DNA from 2 places in the Listeria sp. ILCC792 genome. Region 1 is predicted to be linked to the other one. Evidence: a T-box and tRNA genes for the amino acid it is inferred to sense, from the RefSeq annotation. Region 1 holds a T-box; the other holds one or more tRNA genes.
What was found. A T-box is a leader RNA that pairs with one kind of tRNA and senses whether it is charged. The one in region 1 lies ahead of serS (serine--tRNA ligase), so its partner is inferred to be a tRNA-Ser.
Positions count from the first base shown of each region.

Region 2: it has a tRNA-Ser gene. The T-box ahead of serS (serine--tRNA ligase) is inferred to sense a tRNA for this amino acid. The anticodon was not compared.

Region 1 covers NZ_FYBO01000018.1:9,603-24,924, reverse strand. Annotated here, with positions in the region: gene CFS60_RS13645 (immunoglobulin-like domain-containing protein) at 1-373, shown strand, start outside; gene pabB (aminodeoxychorismate synthase component I) at 364-2,100, opposite strand; gene CFS60_RS13635 (aminodeoxychorismate/anthranilate synthase component II) at 2,078-2,656, opposite strand; gene CFS60_RS13630 (pyridoxamine 5'-phosphate oxidase family protein) at 2,784-3,203, shown strand; T-box leader at 3,253-3,474, shown strand; gene serS (serine--tRNA ligase) at 3,742-5,025, shown strand; gene CFS60_RS13620 (YveK family protein) at 5,114-5,869, opposite strand; gene CFS60_RS13615 (asparagine synthase-related protein) at 6,298-8,076, shown strand; gene CFS60_RS13610 (lipopolysaccharide biosynthesis protein) at 8,271-9,719, shown strand; gene CFS60_RS13605 (O-antigen ligase family protein) at 9,812-11,140, shown strand; gene CFS60_RS13600 (MIP family channel protein) at 11,296-11,961, shown strand; gene CFS60_RS13595 (ABC transporter ATP-binding protein) at 11,992-13,731, opposite strand; gene CFS60_RS13590 (Crp/Fnr family transcriptional regulator) at 14,005-14,697, shown strand; gene fsa (fructose-6-phosphate aldolase) at 14,805-15,322, shown strand, end outside.
Region 2 covers NZ_FYBO01000002.1:233,513-248,834, reverse strand. Annotated here, with positions in the region: gene ahpC (alkyl hydroperoxide reductase subunit C) at 1-194, shown strand, start outside; gene ahpF (alkyl hydroperoxide reductase subunit F) at 197-1,726, shown strand; gene CFS60_RS03805 (hypothetical protein) at 1,766-2,410, opposite strand; tRNA gene CFS60_RS03800 (tRNA-Ser) at 2,515-2,605, opposite strand; gene CFS60_RS03795 (aldo/keto reductase family oxidoreductase) at 2,754-3,668, shown strand; gene CFS60_RS03790 (hypothetical protein) at 3,726-4,526, shown strand; gene CFS60_RS03785 (heavy metal translocating P-type ATPase) at 4,690-6,630, shown strand; gene CFS60_RS03780 (lipopolysaccharide assembly protein LapA domain-containing protein) at 6,716-6,934, shown strand; gene CFS60_RS03775 (LPXTG cell wall anchor domain-containing protein) at 7,050-11,597, shown strand; gene CFS60_RS03770 (DUF3955 domain-containing protein) at 11,678-11,908, opposite strand; gene CFS60_RS03765 (aminoglycoside 6-adenylyltransferase) at 12,042-12,830, shown strand; gene CFS60_RS03760 (FAD synthetase family protein) at 12,880-13,614, shown strand; gene CFS60_RS03755 (DUF6530 family protein) at 13,758-14,234, shown strand; gene CFS60_RS03750 (GIY-YIG nuclease family protein) at 14,246-14,596, shown strand; gene CFS60_RS03745 (MucBP domain-containing protein) at 14,619-15,322, opposite strand, start outside.

The DNA of each region.
Region 1 (15,322 bases):
GGGTGATATAACGAGCGATATCCGCGTCAAAGCAAGCAATGTCGACACCACGCAAGCTGGGAAGTACGCGGTCACTTACACGGCGACAAATCCAGACGGTCGTACAATCGAGAAAACCATTGCGGTCACAGTAAAAGACAAGGCAAGCCCTTTAATCCTTTTACCTCCTGAAAAAAGCAAGCCAGCGCCACCAAATGAAAATGCGAACAACGTAAAAGTCACGCCAATCAATGAAAAACCCATTACTAAAAGCTCGCTTGAAAAACAAGCGACAAGTTTACCGAAAACAGGAGATACAAATTCGCCATTTATAATTTTAGCTGGCCTTACGCTAGTTTTAGTTGCAATAAAAAGCAAGAAGCATCATTTCTGATGCTTCTTGCTTTTTTTCATCTCAATTTCCACAAAACCGCGGACACTATTTGTTAAAAAAACGCGTGAAGCCAGCTGTAAATCGCGGAACGTCAAAACTTGCTCAGAAATTTCCCCCTCTTCAAGCAAAGCCTGCCGAAAAATTCCGGGCAAAAGTCCGCACGAAAGCGCTGGTGTCACAAGTTTCCCGCCGATTTCCAAAACAAGGTTTCCGGAAATGAACTCCGTAAGCTCCTCTTTTTCGTTATAAAGCAAGGTTTCCGTGACATCTGGTTCACGCAGCTCCTCGTACATTTCGCGGCGGGTCGTTTTATGCGCCAAAAACGAATTTCGCGGTAGCGGTTCTGATGCAATTTTGGCCGTCCAGACGGGTGTTGTACAACTTATTTCCTGTACATCAAAAACAAAATCGCCGTTTCGCTTTAGCTCGGCCCGAAATTTAAACACGCCATTTGAATGCTCTGCTGCGGCCGTTTGCCACAATGAACGTGCGGCAGAACGCTCGAACGGCAACGCCCAAATTTGCGCGCTTTTTTCCATACGATCCAAATGGGCCTGAAGCCGTTTTAACTCCCCATTTTCAAGCCGCAAACTTTCAATTAATTCCACCGGCGGAAAAGCATCTGCCAAAACGGCCGATTTCGCTTCAATTTCTGCAAACTCCGCCGCCGCGTCTGAATCCCAAACAATGCCGCCACCAACCCCGTAACGCGCCACATTTGCTCGTAAATCAATTTGAATCGTCCGAATCGGCACACTCCAAATCATGTCCCCGTCTGGTTTCACGTAACCAATTGCGCCGCAGTAGACTCCGCGCGCCGAAGTTTCGAGCTCGGTAATGAAATCCATCGTGTTTTTCTTCGGCGCCCCTGTAATCGAGCCACATGGGAAGAGCGCTTCAAAAATCTCAAAAAGCGATTTCTCAGACGCCAGTTCCGCTGTCACCGTGGACGTCATTTGCCACACCGTCGGATACGGCTCAAGCTCGCATAATCGCGGCACGCGCACAGAACCCGGGCATGCAATTTGGCCAAGGTCGTTTCGCAGCAAGTCGACAATCATCACGTTTTCCGCCCGATTTTTTTCGTCGTTCGCCAGAAAATCCCGTCTCACCGCGTCCAATTCCGCCGTGTCCCCCCGTCGAACCGTGCCTTTCATCGGCCGCGTCGTCACTTTCCCCTTTTCCACCTTGAAAAAAAGCTCAGGTGAAGCAGAGAGAATTTGATGCGCGGCGGTCGTAAGCATGGCCGTGTACCGTGCCTCGCTTTGTTCGCGTAGGTGCCTGTAGGCTGAGCCCGCCTCAAATCCTGCCAGCACGGGGCTGTTTAAGCGTAGCGTAAAGTTCGTTTGATACGTATTTCCGGCCGCAATTTCCGCGCGAATGCGCGCAATGCGTGACTGATATTCAGGAAAAGTCATATCTGCGGTAAACGCAAAAGTCGGTTTAATACGCGGTGGCGCCTCAAAATTTGGAACCGGCGAATCAAATACCCCAAACCAAACGAGCGGCAAATTTTTATCCGCACAAAAGGTCCGCAAATATTCATTGAAGGCAGGCGCCGCTTCGTAGCTCACAAAACCCGCAATATAATAGCCGTCTTTCCGCCATTTCTCCGCCCGCTGAAAAACAGCCGCCACTTCCGCATGTGTGAACGCCATTAAAATTTCCTTCGGCTCACTAAAACACATTGTCTGCCCTTCAAAATCAAAACGCAACTGATTTTCCATACGCCACCTCTAAAAAGTTTTTCAAAATATGATGTCCATGCTCTGATAAAATGGCCTCTGGGTGAAATTGCACGCTATAAATGGGAAGCGTCCCATGTTCCATCGCCATTAAAACGCCGTCCTGTGTCCAAGCCGTTTCAATTAGCGGTGCCAGAACCCCAGTTACCGCAAGCGAATGATAGCGCGCTACATCAAACGTGCGAGGCAAATTGCGGAACAATTGCGATTCATTATGCGTCATGGCACTTGTTTTGCCGTGAACAATTTCGGGGGCAGAAACAACACGTGCACCGAAAAATGTGCCAAGCATTTGATGCCCCAAGCAAATCCCTAAAATGGGTTTTTTATCAAAATAACGCTCTATAAAAGCCAGTGTTTCCGGATAATCGGTCGGTTTCCCGGGGCCTGGTGACAATATGACGCCCTCATAATCATCTAACTGGGTGAGAAGAGGTAAATTCTCCGAAAAGACGACGTTCATGTCTGCGTTTAGTTCCAAAAAATATTGATAAAGGTTATATGTAAATGAATCGTGATGGTCGATGATAAGTAACATTGTCCGCCCCCCTTTTTTTTCGCTACTATTTCTTTTATAGCAAATTCAAGCAGGTTATACAAGTTAAGTTTGAACTTTTCGCCGTGGTGGAATGAAATAGAAAAAGCATCATTTTGGAGGGATAGAAATGCGAAACGAGCTGGAGGAACGAATTTTAAATGTGTTAGATGATCATAAAATCGGTGTTATGGCTACAGTGAAGGATAAATATCCACACGTGAGATACATGACTTTTTTTCATAAAGGGCTAACGCTCTACACGGCAACGTTAAATACGCTTCCGAAATTGGACGAGGTGGAGCGAAATCCGCATGTTTCAGTACTTATCGGCTATGAAGGTGAACATGTAAAGACGGCTTTCGTTGAATTTAATGGTCGTGTTGTTGTAGAGCAAAATGAAGCGATTGTTGAAAACATTTGGGAACAAATCAACTCGGAATGGGTGGATAAAAAGCAACCTGGTTTTACGGTACTGAAAATCATTCCAGAGCAGATTCGCTTGTTTGACCTACCCACGGAGGAGCCAGAAGTACTGGATTTAATTTAAAGGCTTGAAAAAATCTCTTGAATGGTTTAGAATACAACTAAATTGATAAAAGAAAACGTTGACAAGAAATAGTACCAAATTTTTTGTTTGTGAGAGAGCAGATGGCTGGTGAAAATCTGTAACAAAAATTTGCGAATCCCTCTTGGAGTGAATGGTGGAACACATTTTGTTAGTAAATCATTCCGGTGCGAACCGTTAAATCCAAATGAAGCTGGAGATTTTCACAATCTCAACTAGGGTGGCAACGCGGATATCAACCTCCGTCCCTTCTCTGTATATTTGTACAGGAAGGGGCGGAGGTTTTTGTTGCGGCTCTTAGTGCTTCAGCACTTAGAGCCGCAATATAAGACCGAGCAAAGCGAGGTGTTAATCCATCAAAAGTCTCTTAGAACTTCAGCACTTAGAGCCGCAATATAAGACCGAGCAAGGCGAGGTGTTAATCCATCAAAGCTCTTAGAACTTCAGCACTCAGTCTACCCACCCGCCCAACCAAGCAAACATACACCCCAACACCATATAATCAAAGGAGGAAAAAATCATGTTAGACGTAAAATTACTAAGAAACAACTTTGAAGAAGTGAAAGCAAAACTCGCGCATCGCGGTGAAGACCTCGGTGATTTTGAAAAATTTGGCGAACTAGACGCGCGTAGACGTACGCTAATACTCGAAACCGAAGCCCTTAAATCAGAGCGTAATGCCGTTTCGGAACAAATTGCTGTTTTAAAACGCAACAAAGAAAATGCCGATGCAAAAATTGAGGAAATGCGAATTGTTGGCGATAAAATTAAAACGCTCGATATTGAACTGAAGGACATTGATGAAAAATTAAACGCGATTTTGATGGCAATTCCAAACATTCCGCACGAATCAACTCCGATTGGCGAAACAGAAGATGACAATGTAGAGATTCGCAAATGGGGCGAACTTCCAAACTTCAACTTTGAACCAAAAGCGCACTGGGATTTAGGCACGAACCTTGATATTTTAGATTTTGAAGGCGCCGGCAAGGTAACTGGAAGCCGCTTCGTATTTTATAAAAAGCTCGGAGCACGCCTTGAACGCGCGCTTTTAAACTTCATGATGGACCTTCATTCCGAAGAGCATGGCTACGAAGAGATGCTTCCGCCGTACATGGTGAATCGCACGAGTATGACTGGGACAGGCCAGCTTCCGAAGTTCGAGGAAGATGCTTTTCTTGTTGAAAAAGAGGATTATTTCTTGATACCAACAGCTGAAGTCCCAGTGACAAATTACCACCGGGATGACATTTTAAAAGCAGAAGACTTACCGCGCAAATACACGGCGTTTAGCGCGTGCTTCCGCTCAGAAGCAGGTTCTGCGGGTCGCGATACACGCGGACTAATCCGCCAACACCAGTTCAACAAAGTCGAATTGGTCCAGTTCGTAAAACCAGAAGATTCCTACGAGGCGCTCGAAAAGTTAACGAACAACGCAGAAGAAGTTTTAAAACGATTAGAACTCCCGTATCGCGTGCTTAGCATGTGCACCGCCGACCTAGGTTTCACAGCAGCCAAAAAATACGATTTAGAAGTGTGGATTCCAAGTTACGGGACGTACCGCGAAATTTCTTCTTGCAGTAATTTCGAAGCTTTCCAAGCACGCCGCGCCAATATCCGTTTCCGCCGTGAACTAAACGGCAAGCCTGAATTCGTGCATACATTAAATGGATCCGGCCTAGCAATTGGTCGCACAGTCGCTGCCATTTTAGAAAACTATCAAGAGGAAGACGGCTCAATCCGCATTCCAAAAGCACTTCAATGCTATATGGGTGGAATTGAGAAAATCGAAGCACCTAAATAATTAGATTTTGTTCCGTCAAAATAAAAAAGCATCATTCAGTAATCATGCCATCTCGAAAAAGGGGCTTTACTGGAATGATGCTTATTTTTTATTTATGTCCCAAACTCTTTTTTTGTAGGTTTGTACTTCTAAGACCAGACGCATTTTTTCTAGTAGTTGCTAAGTTTTCTGGTTCTATCTTATTAATAGAAGTTAAAACAACTAATCCAAGGTTTCGTTCCACGTCTTGAGCGGTTTTAATTGTATTATCAAACAGATTTCTAATGAACATAATTATAATGCCAAGTATTAATCCAAATGCTACTGAAAGAGCTAACATTATAGATTTGTGTGGTTTTATAGGAGCCATTTTAGGGCTATAAACAGCGGGCGATAAAGTATAAACATTATTGACGTTCATGATTTTTGGTATGGTCTTACTAAATATATTAACAGTTTCATTTGCGATTTTAACAATATCTTTTGGATTAGAGCCTTCTACGCTGACTTGTATAACTTGAGAATCAGTAGGACTTGTTACGGTAATCATTTGGCTTAGTTCATCGACGGAGTACTTGTTATCCATTAAGCTTGAAACTTGGGATAAAATACGCGGACTTTCCATGATGGAAGTATAGGTATTTACAAGTTTTAGATTGGCTTGCACATCTTCTGCTTGGGAAGTGCTTTTTTCAGAATTCGCTTGATTGATAAGCACTTCAGATTCACTTTTATAAATGGGTACAGAAAAAAAATAGAGATAGATAACCATTACTAATAAACTAGCACAAGTACTAAAAATAATAATCCACTTGTTTTCTTTCAAAATATTCCATAATTGACTTACATCTAGGGTATTTTCCATGGCTTCCTCCTGGTTTTATCAACACTAAAAATGCTTTCCGTGATTTCTAGGCTGATTCTAAAATAATGTAGTGCTAACGAGAAGAGAGTTACAACCTTTTTGTTGCATAACCAATCCATATATCTATCGCGCGTAAATATTAAAAGATGTGTATATTTATTGGTCATTTTTCGTGCATGTTGTTAATTTTATCACAAAGGAACTAACTGCTACATTTTAGCACTATTTATGTAGCTTGAGAAGAGCTGAAATCACACTTTAGTAGCTTATTTATCTATATAGGCCTAAAAATGGGGCGAAAATGTGACAGTTTATTTTATGAGGGCTGTGTAAGGGCTTAATCACGTTGACAAGCATTAAGAGGCGTAGTATATTTTAACACAAGGTTAATTTTATAATTACAGCTAAAGAAAAGAGGTCAATTTAATATGCCGGGTTTTTTTGGATTTATTTCAAATAAAGAAACAGCATTAGAAAAAGATATAGAGATTTATGACATTATTGAGGCAAACGATAACCTTATTGAAGAAAAAAATACAGTGAATACACCAAATTTATATGGTCGTTTTTTTAGAAATACAGTTAAAAAATTTGAACAAGATAAGACTTTTTCTCAAAATGAGGAAGCGTTTTTTATTGTCGACGGGGTAATTTTAAATAAACTTGATTTAATGGAAAAATATGAAATTAAAGATCGGAATATGTTTTCCTTAACGCAAAAGATGGCTCAATCTGCATCTAAGCCATTCTTTAATGAATTTCGCGGACATTTTTCAGGGGTGTTTTTAGACAAAACATCACATACTTTTAATCTATACACAAATCATATCGGAAATAAGGAAGTCTTTTATTATTTAGACAAACAGACAGATATTTTGTATTTTGGTACGGATATAGACATTCTTGTGAAGTTGGTGCATAAACATGCAGGCAAACGTTTCAAACTAAAAAAGAATGCAGCGTATAGCATGATTACGCATTCCTATACATTATGTAATGATACGCTTTTCGAAGACATGTACCGATTAACACCAGGACATTATTTACAATATTCAGCCAATGGAATTGAAAAAAAATGCTATTTTGAAATAGATAATACGCCAATCGATATTACAGAAGAAGAAGCAATGGCTAAAATCGACGAACTCTTTAGAAATTCTGTAAAACGTTCTTTTGAAAAAGATAAGGAATATGGCTACAAGCATATAGCCGCTTTAAGTGGTGGTTTAGACTCAAGAATGACGACATGGGTTGCGCATGATATGGGCTATACAGACACATTAAGTTATACTTTTTCACAAACTGATTATATGGACGAAACGGTTCCAAAGAAAATGGCGAGTGAATTGAAAAATGAATGGCTGTTTAAGTCACTAGATAATGGGATATATTTGTACAAATACTTTGAAGAAGCGGTGAAGATTTCTGGAGGTAGATGTCAAAGCTGTAGTATCACGCCTACGCTTAGCATGGCTAACACGTTAAACATGGATCAATTTGGTATTGTTCATACGGGGCATCTAGGCGGTGCTATTTTAGGAACGTATTATGAAAAAGGTAGGAAGCAAGAATTCCATCCTGGTTCAGGTGCGAACTCGACGCGTTTGATTGAGAAAGTTCAATATACGGAAGAAAATTCCTTCCATTTAAAAGATAAAGAGATTTTTAAACTGTATAATCGCGGTTTTACTGGGAATCTTATGGGCTTAAAACCATTTCTTAAAACGACGGAAGCCATTTCGCCGTATACGGATGTTGAATTTATGTCGTTCACTTTGACGTTACCATTTAAATACCGTACAGGGCATAACATTTACATTAAATGGATTAATAAATATTATCCAGAAGCTGCGAATTTCGTTTACGATAAGGTAAAAGGAAAAATTAATAGAAAATTAATTAGAGTTAAGGGTGTATCAATTCCTTGGACGAGTATTCCTGCAGCGTTTGTAAAACTTGTGAAAATCAAGCTAGGTTTGAAATTGAATTCCAAGAATCATATGAACCCTATTGACTATTGGGCGAAAATCAACCCAGATTTAAGTAATTTCTACCAAGAATCATTTAATAAAAATATCGATTTAATTAAAGATGAAGAACTAAAGAAAGACTGTCAATTTGCATTTGAGTCGGGGAATTCAATGGAAAAAGACCAAATCATTAGTTTTATGGAGTTTTTGAGAATTATGAAAGGGTATATGGAATAAATTCATATATTCTTCAATCGACTTTATGCGTATTTTTTGTTCGCTAATTGTTAGAAGATGGTGCACATCTTATCAATTATTGCGTCCAACTTGTTGTTTGCTTATCTCGAAGTTTGCCTAGGTAATTCTTAACGCCGATGCAGACAAAAAGTTAATTTTGCTTGAAGGGGTACCGCAGAGAGGACATCTAGGCTATGAAAAAAAGTAACAGCATTTTAAATAAATTTTTATCGATTTCGATTGGGAGCTGGGTAGCTCTTATTATTGGATTCATTAGTACACCGATTGCAACGCGGTTAATTTCACCGGATCAGTTTGGTAAGGTGTCAATGTTTTTGCTAGCAGCTGAAATACTAGGCGCTGTGGCATTATTAGGCGCTGACCAGAGTTTTAACCGCTTTTTTTATGAAGAAGAAGAGGATAAGCGAAAGTATTTATTGTTAATTTGCTTGAAGCTTTCTATGCTTGCTTTTGCGATATTGTCAATCGGCGTATTGATTTTTTATAAAGATATTTCGAATTTTATCTTCTCATACGTTAGTTTTTGGCTAGTACTGCTACTTGTTTTGTATGCACTTTTACGGATAATTAATACGTATGCGTCCGTAGTTGTTAGAATGCAGCAGAAAGGTAAAGTGTTCTCGTTTAAACTCATTTTGAGTAAGTCGCTTGAGTTTGCTGGGATTTTGATGTTCGCCTTTTTCTTAGGGAATCAATTTGAAGTTATTATTTATGCTTATATGTTTAGTATGGCGGTTGTTTCGATCGTTATAATCGGAGTGGAGCACAAGTTTTGGAATTTCTTTAAAAAAGGAAGTATTAAAATTAAAAGCCACTCGTCTGATATTCTGAAATACGGCGTTCCGCTAATGGTGACGCTCTTAATGACGATGCTATTTGAATCCATTGACCGAATTGCGATTAAACAATGGTCGAATTACACTGAAATTGGTTTGTATTCTGCGGCTTTTAAAATTGTGACGATTTTAAACACGCTACAACTTAACTTTACTGCGTTTTGGGTGCCTTTAAGTTATGAGAAATTTAAGGAGAACCCGAATAATACTAAGTTTTTCAAGGATATGCAAGTGGTCGTTAGTTATGCCATGTTAATTATCGCAGTGTTAGTCGTGATGTTTAAAGACGTTATTGTTCTTATGCTTGGAAGCGAATATGGTGGTGCCGCACAAATTATGCCATTCTTAGTATTTGTTCCAGTGCTCTACACGATATCAGAAGTAACCGTAGTAGGAATTAATTTTTATAAAAAAACGAAGCTCCATATCCTTATTGTGGCTCTAGTATGTTTATGTGGAGTTATAGGAAACTTGTTGCTCGTGCCATATATAGGTGCAACAGGAGCCGCGATATCTACAGGCCTATCCTATATCGTATTCTTTTCACTAAGAACTTATTTCTCATTAAGGTACTTTAAAGTAAGTTATAAGCTGTTTCAATTATATGCAAGTATTGCGCTGTTAGTAGGCTATGCCTTTTATGCGACTTTTGTAAAAGATATATGGAGTTCGTTCTTTATTGGAGTCGTTCTATTAATTGTCATTTCGGTGATGTATCGTGGCACTGTGAAAATGATGTGGCAAAAATCAATGGGAATTGTAAGGTCATTTTCACGAAAAGGGTAAAAAGGGTTCTTCATTTTAGAGTAAACCTATATTGTGATTGAAAATGTTTTGATATATACTAAAAAACGGGAAAATTTATAGAAAAAATAAAGATGTGTAAGGATGTAATTGTCATTAAAAACAGACCTCTAAACGTATATATTTTTATAATACTAACTGTAGCCTGCCCAATTATAGACATGATAAATGGTTTCTTTCTAGCATCAGGAACTTCTACACCTATAGGAATGGTTTATCGATTTGGATATTTTGCTTTCTTAGTTTTAATGATTATTGTTGAGAAACTTCCGAAAACATATTATACCTATCTAACCATTTTCTTTATACTCGGAAATTTATTAATGTTTTGCTTGCAAGGTATTTTCTTGAAGAATAGTCCCGCGTGGATATTCGCAGACTTTTCGGTGTACATTAAATATTTCCTGTGGGTGCTAATTCCTTATTATGTTTATCAGCGGAGAGAAATTTTCAAAACCATTAATTTTGAAAATATCTTTCTTGCATTAGGCTCTTTGCTCACAGCAGAACTTTTGATTCCGTATGTTTTAGGTGTCGGGCGTCAAACTTATTCAACAGCAGGAGCAGGATATAAAGGCTTTTTCTTTGAGCAAAACTCCATTTCATTTGCGCTTATCATTACACTCACAATAACGACGCATGTCCTTATTAAAGAGCTACAAAAAAGATGGGGCAAGAAAGTGTTCTTTTTACTCTTACTTTTTGCTGGAAATGTAGTGAGTTTATTCCTTTTGGCAACAAAAACGGTCGTTGTGTACGCGGTTCTGACTGTTGCGTACCTTTTAATTAGAGTAGTTTTCAAAAAACATTACCATTCAAATGTGCAGCGAGCTTTTGTTTGGCTTACGGCCATGTTTGCAGTAATCTGGATATTCTTTAGAGGAATTCAATCAGCGACAGAACTTGTCGCAGGTTCCGTTACTCGGATGCAATATTTTTACAGAGTCTATGATGGTGATTTGCTTCGCTTGCTGTTTAGTTCTAGAAACGTATTTTTAGAAGGTGCCGCCAAGTTATTCTTTAATGATCCCAATTTTGCGTTCACTCTTTTTGGTGGACAAGGATTCCAGTATCGTTTTGAGAAATTTGGGCGTTTAGGCGTTGTTGAAATGGATTTCTTTGATTTATTTTTCGGTATGGGACTTATCGGAACGGCGTTGTTTATTTTTATGATGCTGTATTTCATCTTCCGCGCTTTTAAACGCAAAATGAAATCAATTTATACGTTTGCGCTAGTCATTACATTAGTCTATATCTTTTTTGTTGGACACGTTCTGTTTTCTGCAATGTCGGCAACGTTCCTCGGCTTAATTTGTGCAGGAATTATTTTGGCAAGTAGCAAAAAGGATGATGACGGTGCAAAATTAGAGCTCGACCAACCCGAAAACAATACATCAACCTAATTTTGCGTGAAGTTTAGAGGTTTTTGACATGTCGGCGGCCATTTAAAATGGCTGCTTTTTTTGTTTTGAAAAATACACAACTTATCCATATCTTTCTAGGCGGATTTATGGTATTTTTAAACATGTTGATTCAATTTTGAAAGGAGGGAAATAAGATGAGAAAAGCAATTGCTGAATTTATTGGAACTTTTGTTTTAGTATTGTTTGGTACCGGGACGGCTGTTCTAGGCGGCGGGATTGAAGGCATTGGCATTCCAGGCATTGCGCTTGCATTCGGTTTATCGATTGTGGCGATGGCGTATAGTATTGGAACAATTTCCGGGTGTCATATTAATCCGGCGGTTTCCATTGCGATGTTTGTCAATAAACGTTTGTCTGCGAAAGACTTGGCTGTATACATAGTAGCGCAAATTTTAGGTGCCATTGTGGCGACGCTAACACTGCGTACGTTCTTAATTTCTTCAGACTTGGCCACTACTAACTTAGGGCAGAATGGTTTTGGGAACTTAACTGCTTCAGGCGCGTTTCTAGTAGAAACTATTTTAACGTTCGTTTTTGTTTTAGTTATTTTAATTGTAACAGGAAAAAATGGGAACGCACCGTTTGCTGGTCTAGTTATTGGTCTAACACTCGTTTTAATCCACTTATTAGGTATTCCATTAACGGGTACATCTGTGAATCCGGCGAGAAGTATTGGCCCGGCACTATTTGCTGGCGGCGAAGCACTTTCGCAACTTTGGCTGTTCATCGTAGCACCGATTGTCGGTGGCGCACTTGCGGCTATTGTAAGCAAATTCGCGTTTAATAGTGAAGAGAAGTAAATAAAAAAACCACGAATTTTCGTGGTTTTTTTATTGCAATTGTTGCTCGGCGAAAGAAGCATAGAGCGGGTGGCTTTCGACTAATTCGGTGTGCGTTCCGCGTCCTGTAATTCGCCCGTTTTCAATGAAGAGGATTTGGTTTGCTGACACGATGGTCGACAGGCGATGCGCGATAACGAAAGTTGTTCGGCCAGACATTAAGTTCGCGAGTGCTTGCTGCACAATTTGTTCGGACTGGCTGTCTAGGCTGGCCGTTGCTTCGTCAAGCATTAAAATTTTAGGATTTCTTAGGAAAGCACGTGCAATCGCAATTCGTTGTCGCTGCCCGCCAGAAAGCTTAATGCCGCGTTCGCCCACTTCAGTTTGCATTTTTTCTGGCAACTTCTGAATAAATTCATCGGCGTAGGCAAGTTTTGTGACGGCCCACAATTCGTCTTCGCTCACTTCGCGGTCTAAGCCGTAGGTCAAATTGTCGGCGATTGTGCCGGATAGCATAGCACTTTCTTGTGAAACGTAGCCAATTTGGGAGCGCCAAGACTTGGTCGAAATCGCTGTAAGCGGTGTGTCGCCAACGTAAATCGCCCCGGTCGCAGGCTCGTAGAAGCGTTCTAAAAGGGCGAACAAAGTCGATTTTCCGCCACCACTTGGACCAGCAAAAGCCACAACCTCACCCGGATTCGCAGTAAAGCTGATGCCGTCAAGAATGGTGTCACTGCCCGCATACGCGAAGGATACATCTTCAATATGAACTTTTTCCCCCGAAATATCTTTTTCAACACCATTTTGAAGTTCTTCACTCTCTTGGTCTAAAATCTGTGAAATTCGTTCGGTGGCTCCTTTAGATTTCTGTAGTTGCGTGAAGAATGTGACAAACGATGTGACTGGCACAATAATTTGAAACAAATAAAGCAGAAAGGCGATAAGCGTTCCGGTTGAGAGTGTGCCAGAAGTGACACGGATACCGCCATAACCAATGATTGCTACGATAACCCCCATGACGACAAAGAAAATGAGCGGAGCGAGGACAGACACAACTTTTGCCTCGCGAATACCAAATCCAAACAAGCGATTGATACCTTCTGAACCACGTTTTTGCTCTAAATCTTCCGCGTTTGATGCCTTCACTAGACGTGCTTCTGACAACGTTTGACTAATCATACCCGTAAAGTCGGCGGTTTCCTTTTGAAGGCCTTTGGAAATTTTGAACATGCGCTGCCCAAGCGGCGCTACGATTAGTGCGGTGACTGGGACGGCGATTAAAATAACGAGAGTCATTTTCCAATCCATGAAAAGTAAAATAGTGACGGCGCCGATAACCGAAATAATCCCTGTAACAAATTGCGGCAGATGGTCTGCGATAAGCTCTTTAAGTAAGACGGTATCATTAATCATTCGACTTACGGTTTCGCCAGTTTTGGTATTATCATAATATGGAACTGGTAAGTGAATGATTTTATTCCATAAACGAATACGAATGGTGGCTACCATTTTTTGCCCCATATAATTAAGTAAAAAAACAGAGAAGCCATTTGCGATTGCCTGAAGGACAAATGCGGCCACGATGATGGCAATTAAACTGCCGTTTATTTGTGATAATGAAAAGCCATCAATTAAATCTTTTGTAAAAAGTGGCACTACAAGGCCGGCGACGGTTGTAATGATGCTCGTGATTAAGGCAACACCGATAATCCAGTTCGCTGGTTTTACGGATCCTAGAAGACTGAAAAATTTGTTCCATGTATAGGTCGTTTCAGTTGTTTTTTTATTCATGTATTTTTCCCCCATTCCTGTTCTATTATATAGAGAAATTTCACGAAGTGCGTCATCCTTAAGAGGTAATTTTTTTAAGAAATGACAGTGAAAAATTGTCACAAATAATTCATTAATATTCGTTTTTAATCTAAAATTAGCTACAAATATAGATTTTCAAATCAACAAAGTGATTTAATTCACGATAGTTTGGTAGATTTTTGTATAATCGGAATATTATGCTAATTTGCTTGTGATATAATCATAGAACTAAAGCGTTCACAAGGAGGATCTATGTTTCCTGTCAAAACTGATCATGTTAACTTAGAATTGAAAAATTTATTAGAAATTTGCTACGAGCACCCAAGGTACAATGAAAATTGTTCCGTTTTCACTACCAAAAAAGGAGATATCCTCCAGACAGTAGGCGAGGACAAAAAGAAGATTTATTTTATTCTAGAAGGGTACTTTGGTGTTTTTATCCAAAGGAAGAATAAAAACGCACGTGAAACATTTTCGAAACAGGCCATCATTCGCTTTTTGCAGAAAGAAGATACATTTGGCTTACAATATTTATTTTCAGATAACTGGGAATCAAAGGTTTGTATTCAAAGTCTTGGAAAAGCAAAAGTAATGGAAGTGGATTGCACGTTTTTAAGAGGAATTCTTGAAGAAATTGATCCAAAGCGTAATTTTATTTTGGCGCAAATGGGTATCAAAATAAATGAATCAAGAGAGTTTTCGGAATTGAGTTTTTATAAAAAAGAAGAGCGAATTCGAAAAGCATTGCTTCAATGTGCAAATAAACTTGGGACTTTTTCACAAGATGGTATTATTTTGCCAAAAGAAATTACTCAGGAAGTTTTGGCTCGTTACACAAGTACATCACGCGAGTATGTCGCGTGCACAATCCAGGCTTTAACTAAAGAAGAGATTGTTCGTAATAAGCCGAAACCACTACTTATTTTGGATAAATCTAAATTATAGGGAATGAAGATGCAGCGGGCGATAAGCTGTATCTTTTTTGTTTTCTTCAATTTGCGTTATAATGGAACCGTAAATTTGAAAGCGTTTTAAATGAAGGAGGAATTGGCATGAAGTTTTTCATTGATACGGCAAATGTAGAGGAAATTAAGAGAGCTAGCCGGATGGGATTTATTGCTGGTGTGACGACAAATCCGTCGCTAATCGCGAAAGAAGGTCGGGATTTTGGCGAAGTGATTCAGGAAATTACAGCTATTGTAGATGGTCCAATTAGCGGCGAAGTAGTCAGTCTTGAAGCGGACAAGATGGTTGCAGAAGGTCGTGAAATCGCGAAAATTCATCCAAATATGGTTGTGAAAATCCCAATGACGGGCGAAGGCTTGGCGGCTGTCAAAGTCTTGCATGCGGAAGGGATTAAAACGAATGTGACACTCGTATTTTCGGCAGCACAAGCGTTACTTGCGGCGCGTTCAGGCGCAACTTACGTATCTCCATTTTTAGGTCGCCTTGATGATATCGGCCAGGACGGTTTAGAATTAATTCGCGACATCGCGGAAATTTTTGCTGTTCATGATATAGAAACGGAAATCATTTCAGCAAGCGTCAGACACCCCATCCATGTCATTGA
Region 2 (15,322 bases), on a different contig from region 1:
TTATTGATCCAGACGGAGTTGTTCAAGCTGTAGAAATTAACGCAGATGGTATTGGTCGCGACGCTAGTACTTTAATCGATAAAATTCGCGCAGGTCAGTACGTGCGGAATAATCCAGGCGAAGTTTGCCCAGCGAAATGGAAAGAAGGCGCTGAAACGCTTAAACCGAGCCTTGACCTTGTAGGGAAAATCTAAAGATGCCTTTAGAAAAAGAAATCAAAGAACAGCTAGCGGGTTATCTGGAATTACTTGAGCAAGATATTGTCTTAAAGTTAAGTGTCGCAGCAGATGAAAACTCCGAGAAGCTGGCAGAATTTGTAACAGAAATTGCCGAGATGTCGCCTAAAATCCACATGGAAAAAGCGAGCCTTGCGAAAACGCCTAGCTTTAGCGTCGAACGCGTTAATGAAGATATGGGCATTGTTTTTGCGGGCATTCCACTCGGGCACGAATTCACTTCATTCGTTTTAGCGATATTACAAGTGAGCGGCCGGGCACCGAAAGTGGACGAGAAAATCATTCGGCAAATCAAAAAAATTAGTGGAACGTTCCACTTCGAATCTTACGTTAGCCTAACATGTCACAACTGCCCGGACGTCGTTCAGGCACTCAACATCATGAGCATTTTAAACCCAAATATTAGCCATACGATGGTTGAAGGCGGTATGTTTAAAGCGGAAGTCGAAGCGAAAAACATTATGGCTGTTCCGACAGTTTTTGCAAACGGTGAGCCATTTGGAAATGGCCGCATGACAATCGAACAAATCGTAACTAAAATTGCTGGTGCAGCTGACGCGTCGGAGTTTGAAACAAAAGAACCGTTTGATGTCCTCGTCATTGGTGGCGGGCCGGCTGGCGCTAGCGCGGCGATTTACGCGGCTAGAAAAGGTATTCGAACGGGTATCGTAGCTGAAACTTTTGGTGGCCAAGTTTTAGAGACTTTAGGCATCGAAAATGTGATTGGAACGAAATATACGGAAGGTCCGAAGCTGATGGCGCAAGTGGAAGAGCATGTGAACGAGTATGATGTTGACGTGATGAAATCCGTTCGCGTAGCAAGCCTTTCGAAAAATGAACAAGTGGAAGTAACGCTTGAAAATGGCGCCGTATTGACGAGTAAAACCGCAATTATTTCAACGGGTGCTAGATGGCGTAATATCGGCGTTCCTGGCGAACAAGAGTTTAAAAACAAAGGTGTTGCGTATTGTCCGCACTGCGATGGCCCTCTTTTTGAAGGAAAAAAAGTTGTCGTTGTGGGCGGCGGTAATTCTGGAATTGAAGCCGCGATTGATCTCGCAGGAATCGTCAAACATGTGACGGTGCTCGAATTTATGCCAGAATTAAAAGCAGACCAAGTGTTACAAAAACGCCTATACTCTTTACCAAATGTAACGGTGCTGAAAAACGTTCAAACGAAAGAAATTACGGGTGACAGCAAAGTAAATGGCGTAACATACGTGGACCGCGAAACAAATGAAGAAACGCATATTGATGTGGAAGGCGTCTTCATTTTAATTGGTCTGGCACCAAACACAGAATGGCTAGAAGGCACTGTGGAGCGCACGAAAATGGGCGAAATTATAGTAGATAAACACGGCGCGACAAATGTGCCAGGCGTGTTTGCTGCTGGGGATTGTACGGATAGTGCTTATAAACAAATTATCATTTCGATGGGATCAGGTGCAACAGCTGCGCTGGGCGCGTTTGATTATATGATTCGGAATTAAAAACTTAGCAGGCATTTTAGTGCCTGCTAAGTTTTTCTATTACCAATTATTAGGCGCATTTTTGATTAAACTAATGATATATTGTTCGGTAAGTTTTCTCTGTTGATTGGTTAATAGCCAATTTATTGCTGGTCCCGAAAACAGTAAAAAAGTAATATAGAGTGTTCCTAACATCTCTAAAGGAGATTTAAAGTACGCTGTTATAAAACTTCCAATAAGTCCTAGAAGAAATGAAGCTAAAATAGGTATGAAAACAGGGATGGGTGCTTTGTTTTTTGCTTCAAAATAACTTAAGAGCAAGTGTCTTTCTTCAGGAGATAAATTTAAAATACTACTTTTGATTTTTTTGAGTTTACGATATGTATTCTTTTTTTTATATGAATTGTTACTGTCAATTTCGAAGGCTTGAATTTCAAATCCAATTCTTCTATTCATGCCTTTTTTTAAATATTCATAGGAATTTTTATAGGTTGGGGCAAGCATTAATCCAAGCATCAATAGCGTGACTAGAATTAAATATGTCCAGTTAGTTATTTCTATGAAAACTAAAAAAACACTTCGAGATAATAATGCTTTTGAAACAAAAGTGATGATAAGATATAAGATAGTGAGTATTAGTGTTAACACCATGGAATAACGTCGTTTACGATAAAATTTTATAACGATATTTATAATTTTGTCCAAGTTGATTTTCTCTCCCATATATGTGTATTTTATAAAATTGAGTAGGATTCTGCTTATTTTATTTAAAACAAAAAGCCTTGAAAAATCAAGGCTTTTTGTGCGAACGGAGAAACGGGGATTCGAACCCCGGCGCGAGTTAGACCCGCCTAACAGATTTCGAGTCTGTCCCCTTCAGCCGGACTTGGGTATTTCTCCACGACAAAAGTTATTGTATAATAAAACAGCTTAAAAAGCAACAGCCACTTGTTTAAAATAGGGGATTTGGCGAGTTTTTTAATTAAAAGATGATATCGTTTTCATGAAATGGTAAAATGAAAGTATCTTAATTAAAGAGGTGGAAATAGTGGAACAGTTAAAACTTGGTGGCAAACTTGCTGCGCCTAGCATTGCAATTGGCTGTATGCGTATGGCTGATTTATCGGTTGAAAAAGCAGAGAAAGTGATTCAGACTTCTCTTGAAAATGGCTTGAATTTTTTTGATCACGCGGATATTTATGGCGGTGGGAAATCGGAAGAAATTTTTGCAGAAGCGATTCAAAAGGCTTCTGTACCGCGCGAAAAACTTATTTTGCAATCGAAATGTGGGATTCGAAATGGCTTCTTTGATTTTTCGAAGGAACATATTATAAACTCAGTTGAGGGGATTTTAAAACGGTTGCGTACGGAGTATTTGGATGTCCTGTTACTACATCGTCCGGATACGCTTGTTCAACCAGAAGAAGTAGCGGAAGCTTTCTTTGAACTTGAAAAGAGTGGGAAAGTGCGTCATTTTGGTGTGAGTAATCAGAATCCGCTTCAAATTGAGCTTTTGAAGAAATCTGTGGAGCAGGATTTGCTTGTGAATCAGCTGCAGTTTAGCATTATGCACACAGGCATGATTGATGCAGGGCTAAATGTGAATATGACGGTTGATGCTGGAGTTGTGCGCGATAGCGGGATTTTGGATTACAGCCGTTTAAATGATATGACAATTCAGGCCTGGTCGCCGTTCCAATACGGCTTTTTTGAAGGTGTGTTTTTGGATAACCCGAAATTTCCGGAATTAAATCAAGCAGTCAATCAATTGGCGGAGAAATATCAAGTTTCGAACTCAGCAATTGCGGTGGCTTGGATATTACGCCATCCGGCTAAAATTCAAACGGTGCTTGGAACGATGAACCCGGAACGTATTGCAGGAATTCGCAAAGGCGCTGACATTGAGTTGACGCGTGAAGAATGGTATGAAATTTACCGTGCAGCTGGAAATGTGTTGCCGTAAAGAAAACTGGAAAGGCGTAGAAGATTTTTTCTATGCCTTTTTTTAAAGGGGAATGGTATGAAATTTGAATTATGGAATGAACATACATTTTATTCGCGAGTGAACGAAGCAAAAATTTATGCGGCGATGGCTGACTTAGAAAGCGGCTATTGCCGAGTGCTGGTGCTAGAATCCACGCCTAGTTTAGCGGGGAGCTCCTATATTCAAGCGATGAAGGAAAAAGATAGTTATACGGTTGAAATCCGTTTTGAGAACGGTGATGAGTCGTTCAAACAGTTACAAAGAAAAATGGTGGATGTTGAAGAACTTACCAATCTTTTTCAAGCCTATGCAAATGGAATTCCGCCAAACATCGAGGGGTGGAAAGACATCACGGAACTTGTTGCTTGGTATTTTGATGATGCCGAAACAGGTGTCACGCGCGAAACCTCGCACCCTTATTTTCGACAAGCTTTCCTAGCCGATATTTATTACGACATTAGTCAAGAGGAGGCACCCTTTGGAAACGATACAGGTGCTGATACGCTCGCTTTTTTAGAAGAACTAATTGAAGCGGATGAGCTGGAAGATTTAGATGCTTACCCGAAAGAGTTAATCGAAGAGAACTGGGAAATGGACTTTTTTCCTGCAAGTGAAAACCTTTCGGAGGAAATAAAGCAAACGTATAAAACAGAAATCTATCAATCCTACCAAGTCATCATCGCAACTGGTTTTTCCTCGATTAAAATCACTGGCGAAATTTCTGAAGAGCTCAAACAGGAAACCGTGCTTGCGCTTCAAAAGTTAGCGGATATGACAAATAAATCCATTTATGAACAACAGGCAACAGCGATGGAAAAGTTTTCGCTAAATTCGTGAATTTATTGCCAGTTCCATTGAATTACCTTGCTAAATTTAGTATAATAAAGGTGAAAAAATAATATAAATTTAATGTAAATCTGTTTCTCACGCTAGTGGGAGCAGATTTTCGTGTTTTTTAGGGGAACGAAAATGATTCTCAAATAGAAAGGATGGGGAAAACATGCAAAAAATAAGAGAAAATGTTGCTTTTATTGCAACCGCTGTGAGTGGGATACTCATACTAATCGGCTGGCAACTGGAAGGCAAAATTTCGGAAATGGGCATTGCGATTATTTTTATAACGGCCTTCATTATCGGTGGTTTCGAGCAAGCGAAATCGGGTATTTTGGATACCATCAAAACGCATAAGTTGAACGTTGAACTACTGATGGTCCTTGCCGCAACAGGTGCGTCCATTATCGGATACTGGCTGGAAGGGGCCGTCTTGATTTTCATTTTCTCACTAAGCGGGGCGCTTGAAACTTATACGACAAACAAAAGCAAGCGCGAGCTTACAAAATTGATGGCTTTAAAGCCTAAAACCGCTTTTTTGCAATGGGAAAAAGGAGAGTTAACAGAAGTGCCCGTCGGTGACCTAGCTATTGGCAATCTCATTTTAGTTCGCCCGGGTGAGCGCGTTCCAATTGATGGCGTGATTTGTGGCGGTGAAACGACCGTGGACGAATCCGCGATAAACGGCGAATCGATGCCGAAAGAAAAATCAAATGGCGCTGACGTATTTGGCGGGACCGTCAATTTGACTGGCGCCGTTACGGTTTCTGTCAGCAAAACGGAAGGGGAAACGCTGTTTAGCCAAATCATTCAAATGGTGCAAGACGCTGAAAATCAGCCCTCTGAAACAGCGGCTTTCATCGAGCGCTTCGAGGACAAATATGTCAAAGCCGTGCTCGTTTTAGTCGGCATCATGTTGTTCTTGCCGCATTTCGCACTCGGTTGGACGTGGAATGAAACCTTTTATCGCGCCATGGTTCTCCTAACCGTCGCCTCGCCGTGCGCACTCGTCGCCTCCGTCACACCCGCGACACTCGCCGCAATTTCAAACGGGGCAAGACATGGGATTTTGTTTAAAGGGGGCGTTCACCTTGAGCATTTAAAGCGCGTTCGTGCAGTGGCTTTTGACAAGACAGGCACCTTAACGCGTGGCACACCCAGCCTTACCGATTTTATTTTAGAAACGGAAGACCAAGATGAGCTACTAAATGTCGTCTATACGCTCGAGAAAAATTCCACCCACCCGCTAGCAAGAGCGATTTCAGATGCACTAGGACGCCGCGGCGCCACCTACTTGCAAGGTTTAGTAACCGAAGACGTCCCCGGATTTGGTGTTCAGGCTGCTTACGCAGGTCACAACTGGAAAGTCGGCAAAGCCCGTTTTATAGGCGCAGAAAACACGGCCAAGTATGTAGATGAATACGCCGAAAATTTAGCCAAAGAAGGGAAAACAATCGTTTATGTGGCAAAAGACAATTTAGTGGTTGCGGTGCTCGCATTACGAGACGAGGCCCGCAGAGAAGCCGTCCGGGCGATTTCAGCACTAAAAAGCGATGGCATACAAACGGTGATGGTGACAGGAGATAATGAGGAAACCGGCCTTGCTATTGGAAGAGAAATTGGCATTGATTATGTTATTGCAGGTTGTTTGCCGGAAAATAAAGTGGCTGTGATGAACGATTTAAAAGCTACTTACGGCAGCGTTTGTATGGTCGGCGATGGCATCAATGACGCGCCCGCACTTGCGCATGCGACAGTCGGTGTTGCGATGGGAGAGGGCACCGATATTGCGATGGAAGCCGCAGATATTGTTTTAATGAAAAATGATTTAGAAAAACTGGCTTATGCCAGAAAGCTTTCCGTGCGGCTTTCCCGCATCGTGAAACAAAATATTTTTTTTTCAATTGCAGTTATTATTTCGCTTGTCATTTTAAACGTATTCCAGTCGATCAACTTGCCTTTTGGCGTCATCGGGCATGAAGGAAGTACGATTTTAGTCATTTTAAATGGCTTGCGGTTACTACTAAACAATCGCAAATCCAGACAGCGAACGCATTCACAAACTGGTGAAGACTTCCAACCTAAAATTTACGTGCACACAACACCTTAAAAAAGCTAATTTGAAAAAAAGAACGTTTCTTGCATAGAGAAACGGGAAAAGAAGGGGAGAATAAATTAAAAAAGGGGGCAGCATCATGGAAGACGATTCCAAAAAAATATCGATAAGGCTAATTGTTATATGTATTATCATTGCACTTGTAGTTTTATTTATGATTCTAAACAGAGAAAGTGTAACAATCAACTTATTATTCGGCAAAATGACGATTCCAATTTTCATGGTCATCGCTATTTCTGCAATTTTAGGCTGGCTTGTTGGTTTTCTAGTACCTAAAGTTAGAAAGAAAGACAAGTAAAGGTTAGTTTTTTAAAATCCGTTCGTTATGAGCGGATTTTTGTTTGACTATTTAAAGTCGGGGGAATATCCAAATAGATTTTATGTTTAAGAAGCGTATTCAGGGGGGGATTCGTTTGAAAAAAGCATTCTATTTGTTGTTCAGTTTTTTACTTATCACGCAAATGTTTTTGCCGTATATCGTAAATGCTGATTCAAAAGAAGAGGGTGTCAATTTAGTTAGCTTAAATCAGACAGCAGGAGCTACAGATCAAAATAATTATTTTACATTTAAAGTAACAGCACATGCTAAAAATAGTGATACACAATTAAAAGGGGAAACAATTTCCGTTTCTGAAAAATTTTCGTTACAAGAAGTAAATAAAGGAACGATTTTAGATTCAAATAATCAAGCTGTTGGAACTTATGAAATTAAAGATAATCAATTGCTTTTTGATATACCGGCTGAATTTGAAGCAGATATTACATTTGATGTTGCAGCAACTTACCTTGGAAATGGCACCACGACTGACAAAGACCGCATCGATTTTTCTTCAAGTTTGAATCATTTAAGCAAGGAAGTCACCCTTTATCAAGAACCTGCTAAATCAAACGAAATTGAAAGTGAACTGGAAACGCCGAGCGTAACGGACGACTCTAAAACGTTGCCAGAAAATGGACAAACGAGCACTTCGGGGGAAAAGCCTGAGCAAAGAGCAGTTGCTGCAGATGAACCACAAGATGTAAAAGACATTTTTGCGAGTTTAGGCTATTCAGAGGCAGATTCAACCATACTGACAGGAATGGAATTAACCTATTTTGATGCAGATGGAAATCCTATTGCTGAACCAACCGTGAACGATTATGTTCATTTTAAATTCACGTGGGCGATACCGAATGATGTTGGGGCAGAAATTAATGCAGGGGATTATTATACGTTTCAATTACCTGATACAGTAAAAGTATCGCAAAATCAAACTATACCGCTTGATCCGTATGCCGATGTCGAAGTGAGTACGGATAATACGATAAAGTTTGTTTTTACAGATGCAGTTCATGAAAATTCCAACGTCCATGGGACTTTGGAATTCGACACACAGCTGAACCCAGCAGATATTGATGGTCCGGGAGAAATCACGATTAAGATACCTTTTGAAGATAACATTCCACCTGTTGATATCAATGTTAAACCAGCTGTAGACAGTACCATTGAAAAAAGTGGTCACTTTGATAAAGAACTAAATCCAGATTTTATTTATTGGCAAGTGGATATTAATAAAGCGCTTGATACGATTGATCAAGCTGTTGTGAATGAGAATTTTCCACCGGGCACAACGTATCAATCTGTAAAAGTCTATAAAGTAGAAGTAGATTTATACGGGGAAATATATCCGGGGAGTGCAGAGCTTGTGACTTCGGGATATACAGTAGATGCTGCGGGTAACGTAACGTTTACAACGCCAATTAGTGATGCTTACCGCTTAGAATATACAACAAAAATTGATGAGGATGCGAAACCTGAAAATGGTGGGAATAAGACATTTGAAAATACGGCTATTCTAGATGCAGATGGGACAGAACTCCCAGCTAAAGCGTCTGTTGCGAGCTCATACGGTGTTCTTTTGACTAAACAAGCGAGCAACTATAACCCAGATACGCAAACATCAGAATGGACTGTCAAATATAATTACGGTGAAAAGACAATTGCGCAAGAAGATGCGACACTTCACGATGAGTTTGGAGATAGTCGCATGAAACTTGTAGATGGTTCTGTAGAACTTTATGTAATCACATTTAATCCAGATGGATCGGAAGTTCAGGGTAGGCAACTAATCGAGGGCGTCGACTATAGAATCGAAAATACAAGCAATGGCTTTGATATTGTCTTTTTACATGATATTGATTATGCAGTAAAAATGAAGTATCAGACACAATTAACGGGGATTATTGATGACAATGTAACGATTAATAATTCAATTAATACGGATACAGGAGATACAAGTAACTCGTCTGGTGGTATTGTGCAACAAAACGTCATTAAGACGCTTGGGACAGTCGATTATGATGCAAAAGAGGTTTCGTGGCAAATCGACATTAATAAAAATCATTATATGATGAAAAATTGGCAAATGACTGATGACCTCAGTCCGGGTTTGACTTTGCTACCTGAAACATTCGTCATGACAGATATGGTAACAGGTGCCACACTTGTTGAAAATCAGGATTATTCCTTAGTATATGACGAACCCAATCTTCAATTTACTGTCCAGTTTTTAAATACGTATGCGGCTGGAACTGATCATGACTTCCGTATCACCTACAAAACAACATTTAATACGAGTGTCGACGGGGTGGATGACCCAAATCGGATTTTCCCTAACAATGCCACTACTTCTTGGACAGATGAATCTGATGATACGCATTCGAGCAGTGACGGAGCGACGTTTGACCCGAATGATTCTGCGAAATATGATGGATTTAAAAACGGGAGCTACAATGCGACGACTTCTCGAATTACTTGGTCAATCGGCATTAATTATGACTCGAAAGAACTAAAAGATGCTGTACTCGTGGACCCAATTTTAGGAAATCAGCAATTTGTGCCAGACTCCGTTAAAATTTATCATTATACGGTAAATCCAGATGGCAGTGTTGAAAAAGGAGATGAAGTCGATAACTACGGTGATTTCACCATTATTGAACCTTCTGAAGTTAATAATCAAACGCTTACGGTTCGATTTCCAAATGAGGAATCTGCAGCGTACATTGTCGAATTTAAAACATCATTAAATGGTGAAGTAATTGAGCCCACTTATGATAATGACGCTACATTCACAAATGGCGATGCCGCGCCGCATCACTTAACTGCTGAGGTTTCTATCCAAAATGGTGGAGATTTTGTAAATAAAACTGGTTATCAGGACGAAAATGGTTTCGCGCATTGGTCCATTACTGTGAATCCGAGTGGTTCGACGTTAAATGATGTTGTGGTGACAGACCACCCGTCGAAGAACCAAGCGATAGACAAGAATTCGATTGTTGTGTACCGAACGATTGTGAAACCTGATGGTACGATTGTTAAAAATCCGTACTTACCTCTAGTAGAAGGAACGGATTACTCGGTTTCTTTAACAACGGACTCAGCAACTGGGGAGCAGGAATTGAAGATTGAGTTTCTACACCAAATTAAATCACCATACATTATTGAATATCGCTCATTTGTATTCATAAGCAATGCGCCAGAACAAAAACTGACAAATGACGTCACGGTGAACGGGAATAATGATGTGACGATTAACGACGGTGCAGATGATACGGTTGATGTTGTGGTAATAAATGGCTCGGGGACTGCTGTTGGCGAGACAGGTGGCATTCGTTTCCAAAAAGTTAACGGTGAGGGAGATCAACTGACAGGAGCGAAATTCAGGCTTTGGACTAAAGATAAAATGATTATCCTTAGAGAAGGAACAGTAGATGCGAATGGCGAGTTAGCTTTCGGTAACCTTCCATATGGCGACTACATTCTACAAGAAATTGAAGCACCTGTCGGCTATACAATTAGCGATGAACTTGCAAATGGAAAAGTTGTAACCATTGATGCGGAAACAACGTCAGGTACCGCGCCAATTGAAATTGTCAACAATCCAAATAAAGTTATTCTTCAAAAGGAGAACGCCTCAGGTGAGCCTTTAGTGGGTGCAACATTTAAATTGGAGCAAAATATTGCGGGTTCATGGAATACGATTCAAACGGACGAGGAATTGAAAACAGATTTAAATGGTCAACTTGAAATTGATGGGCTTTTACCGGGAGATTATCGGTTGACTGAAACTTTTGCGCCGCCCGGCTATATATTAAATACAGACCCCATCTTGTTTACAGTTTCTGAAACGGCAGAAGGTCAAATACCAGATATTACACTAGGGCCGTTTATAAATTATACAGGCAGCATTGAAGCTGTGAAGCAAAGTGAGTCTGGACAAATTTTACCCGGAGCTATTTTCGAAGTTAGAGATTCTGAGCAAAATCTGGTGAAACGGGTTGTTTCTGATCGTAATGGGCATATTTCAGTGGATAATCTTGCACCTGGTGAGTATAGTTTGATTGAAATTCGTGCACCTCGTGGGTACATCAAGAATACGACTCCGGTCATGTTTACGATTCCAGATGAATTTTCTGGTGATCCGGGCGTGATGCAGTTAGATGCGTTAGTGAATTATCGAGGCAGTGTCGAGCTTCTGAAAAAGAGCGATTCAGGTGATTCATTGCCAGGTGCCGTCTTTAATTTATATAAAGCGGACGGAACTCTTGTGCAAAGCAATTTGGTGGCAAATAGAAGTGGGAGAATTCAGGTTTCAAACCTTTCGCCGGGAAGTTACTACTTTGTAGAAACAAAGGCGCCAAATGGATATAAATTAAATGCATCAAAAATACAATTTGAGATTGTTGCTGAAGCTGCAGGTAAGCCGAAACGTATTGAATTAACAGCAATAAACCAAGCAAATGAAAATCCAAATGTAACGCCAACGAATCATACGAACGGCGGCAATTCTAACCATTTAGACTTCTCAAAACTTCCTGAAACTGGGGATTCAAGTAATACCGAGTGGTGGTTGATTCTAGGTTTGCTGCTCGTCAGTTCGGCAGGAATCGTTGTGATTAGAGAATATCGGAAGGATAATTAGTCAATACATGAAATCACCCCACCAAACACTACCTCAAGTTAACGAGATGGTGCTTGGTGGGGTGATTTTTGAATGGCATATTAATTGGCATTTTTATTCGAACGTTTTTTCACAAGTTTTACAATCCAATAAACAATAATAAGGAAAATTCCTAGGTAGATACTAAATAGTCCCGTAGCCACATATGCTAAGCCGGGTTCATGAACAATCCCGTCAGCGCCAACTGTAACACCAGCAATCATTGATACAACAAAAGAAATAAAACCTAAAACAATAAAAGCAGGACCACTATATTTAAATACTGTATTCATTTTCTTTCCATCCTTTCGAAATATAAGTTTTATGTGATAAATTAGAAGTAGAACTTCTATGTTTTTATTATAACGGATAGTTTTAGAAAAAACAACATAAATTTATCGAAAAACAATAAAAAAGAGGTGCGAAATGATAAAACGAGAAGAAACCTTACAAAAAATAGTCACGTATTTCCAAACGGAAGAAAGCGTCAAAATGCTTGTTCAGGAAGGTTCTTTCGCAAAAAAAGAGTACATTGATGAATGGTCAGATTTAGATATAAATGTTTGGTTTGAAGGAAAGCATGATTTTTCAAAAAATCTCACTTGGCTTGAAAAAATAGGACGTCCGCTCGTAACTGTGCCGCTTGATTTTCCTGCTCAAGAAGGTATGCGCTCACTCATTGTTATTTTTGATAATGGCGTAAAAGTTGATTTTTCATTTTGGCCGCTCCGCCTACTTGAATCCCCGTTTCCGTATTACAAGAAATATTTAGTTTTGCTTGATAAAAAAGAATTAGGCGGAAAACTTATTTCGTTTTTACAGCAAGATGAACAAGAGCGGCTTGATGAGAAGGGATTTCAGGCGCTGGTTGATGAATTTTACTTGGAGATGCATTATGTGGCGAAGTTTTCAAAGCGAGGGGATTTCTGGTTTGTTGGGCAACTTAAAGCTGGCATTCGCGAAAATTATTTTCTGCCACTCTTAGAGGAGATCGCCTATTTGTATGGTAAGAAGCCGCATTTCCTTGGTCGGCGCATGGCCGACTGGCTACCATCAGTGTGGCTAAACAAAATTCAGCTTTTATTCCAAAAAAATGACTTGGTAGAAGTGTTTGATTTATTTTCAGAACTAGCGCAGGAAATTTGTGTGAAACGTGGTTTTTCTCTTGATGAAAAACGTCTGACGGAGCTTAAAAAAGTGATTGTAAGCGTATAATTTGTGCTTTTTGAGCGCGGCGTATACAGTAAGAGTGGGAGTGAAGTTTATGGAGATTTATCATGTGAAAATGGGGCCAGTGCCCGATAAGCGAAAAGCAGTTTTGTCCATTGGGAAATTTGACGGAATTCATCTCGGGCATCAGAAAATTTTGGAAGCAGCACATCAAGTCAAGCAGGCAGGCGAACAGCTTTCAGTTATAAGTTTTAGCCCGCACCCGCTCTGGGCTTTAAAAAAATTGCCTGAATACCGGGAAGCGATTACGCCACGGACAGAAAAGGAGCGTTGGCTTGCGCATTACGGTGTAGACGTGCTATTTGAAACGGATTTTACACCAAAATATGCAGAAACAACACCTGAAGTTTTTGTGTCTGAACATTTGACCACGCTTCATTTATCCCATATTATTGTCGGTGAAGAATTCAACTTCGGGAAAGGTCGCGCCTCCGATGTGGATCTTTTAACGGAGCTTTGTAAGCCTTTTAATATTTGTGTGACTGCTGTTTCTGTGAAAAAGGATGGAAAAAATAAAGTGAGTTCGACGGATATCCGTGCTATGATTCGGCGTGCAGAATTTCGGGAAGCTGAAAAATGGTTAGGCCACCCGTGGTACGTGTCCGGTGAAGTCCAAGATGGCATCATGACGGGGCTAGACGATTATTGTCTTCCTACCGCAGCCAGCTATAAAACGAACCACGGCCCCGTCCAAATGACCAAAAACCACCAAATAAAAGTGGATTTACCAGATGGCGCGCACACGCTCCGTTTTATAGCCCCGTTCTAATGAAAAGTCTATTTGATATAGGCTTTTTTTAATACGCCAAATCAGACGAGTGGTGAGACTTTAATGACGAAATTTGCCAATGCTTTACTTTTTACTTATTTAGTAATATACTAATTTAGTAAATTAGTAAAAGGAGAATGAAAATGATTCCTGTAAATTTAAAACATAAGCCGGTATTTGTTGTACCAAATTATGAAGATGTCGATGGAAAATTAGCCTATCATTCAGATGCGAAAGGACTTTCGCTTGGCCTAGCACAGTGGAACGACCGCGGGAAAGTAGATATTTCCGCTAAAATCTGGCGCCACACAGGCGGCAAATGGTCACGCCAATCGGAAGAAATGCCACTACACCGCGTGCTTGATTTGGCCATTTTAATTGCGCGTACAAAAGTTCATTTTAATGATGCTTACCAATTTGAGCATTTTTATGATAAAGAAAAACCTGAATTAGATCGCATAGGTTTACAAGGCGATGCGATGACGGTTCAAGTTTGCGAAGAAAATCCATACATTGATGAAGACATAGATTTATTTCAGCAAGTTTTACACGATAATGACGAACTTTTAAGTGAGCGTCTGCGAATTTTAAGCAAGCTGCTGAAAGAATCAGGTTACTAGGAGGTTAAAAGATGGGACAAAATCGCGAGGACCGGAAAGCAAAAATCCGTGCGTATAAAGAAACGCCGCCTGACGCTGGTGTTTACCGTTTTTTAAACAAAGAAACAGGCGTATTTTTAATTGGAAAAACGATGAATTTAAAGGGCGCAGCTTCCAAGCTTGAATTTGGTTTAAAGCTAGGAGAGGGAAGCATGTTACCGCGTTATATGGCTGACGAGGCACGAAAATCAGGTGTGGAAAATATCACGTTTGAAGTGCTCGAACGCGTAGATGTGAAACCTGAAATGACGCGTGAAGATATTCAAGAAGAATGTGACGTGTTATTTGAAATTTGGGAAGAGAAATGCGAAAAGGACCGCTAGCAATTGTTAGCGGTCCTTTTCGTTATTTTGTCACTTTTTTCTTTTTTAGTAAAAGTAAACCTGCGATGATGGCAGCGAACGCAACCCAAATGCTCACTGAGCTGTCGCCTGTTTGTGGCAGTTTCGTTGTCTTCGTAGTGCTTGAAGTGTTCTCAGGTTTTGCCTGGTCCACGTTGACTAACACAGCCGAATCCGCCTTTGAATACACATAAATGACTTCCTGTGCTTGAGCTGAAAAAGTTCCATTAGCCGCTCCTTCTGTTTTCACAAACGTATAGCCCGGAATTTCTTTTTTTGAAAAAGCAAAACTCGCGCCTAGTTCGCCCGTAAGTACAACATCATCTGCAATTTTATTGCCACTTTCATCTTGATATTTTGCCGTTACTGGCTTCGCCACATTTTGAAGTTCATTTTGCAAACTTGCCGTAAGCGAATTAACTTCGGAAACAGTGTACTTTTTACCGCCTAGCAACGTAGCAAGTTTATCACGTGCCGCTTTTAGAGCGGATAAATCATTATTTTGTAAAAGTACCTCTGCTTTGTCTAAAGCAGCTGTTGCCGCCGTTAAATCGATGGCCATAAGTTCTTTTTCCAAGATAGGATCATATGTTGGATTTACAGCTTCAGCATAGGTTGCGCCTAGAATAGCCACGTTAACATCATATAAGTTTTTCGCGTTTTGAATATTTTTTTCGATGGCCTGAATCTCTTCAGAGCTTAAGCTTT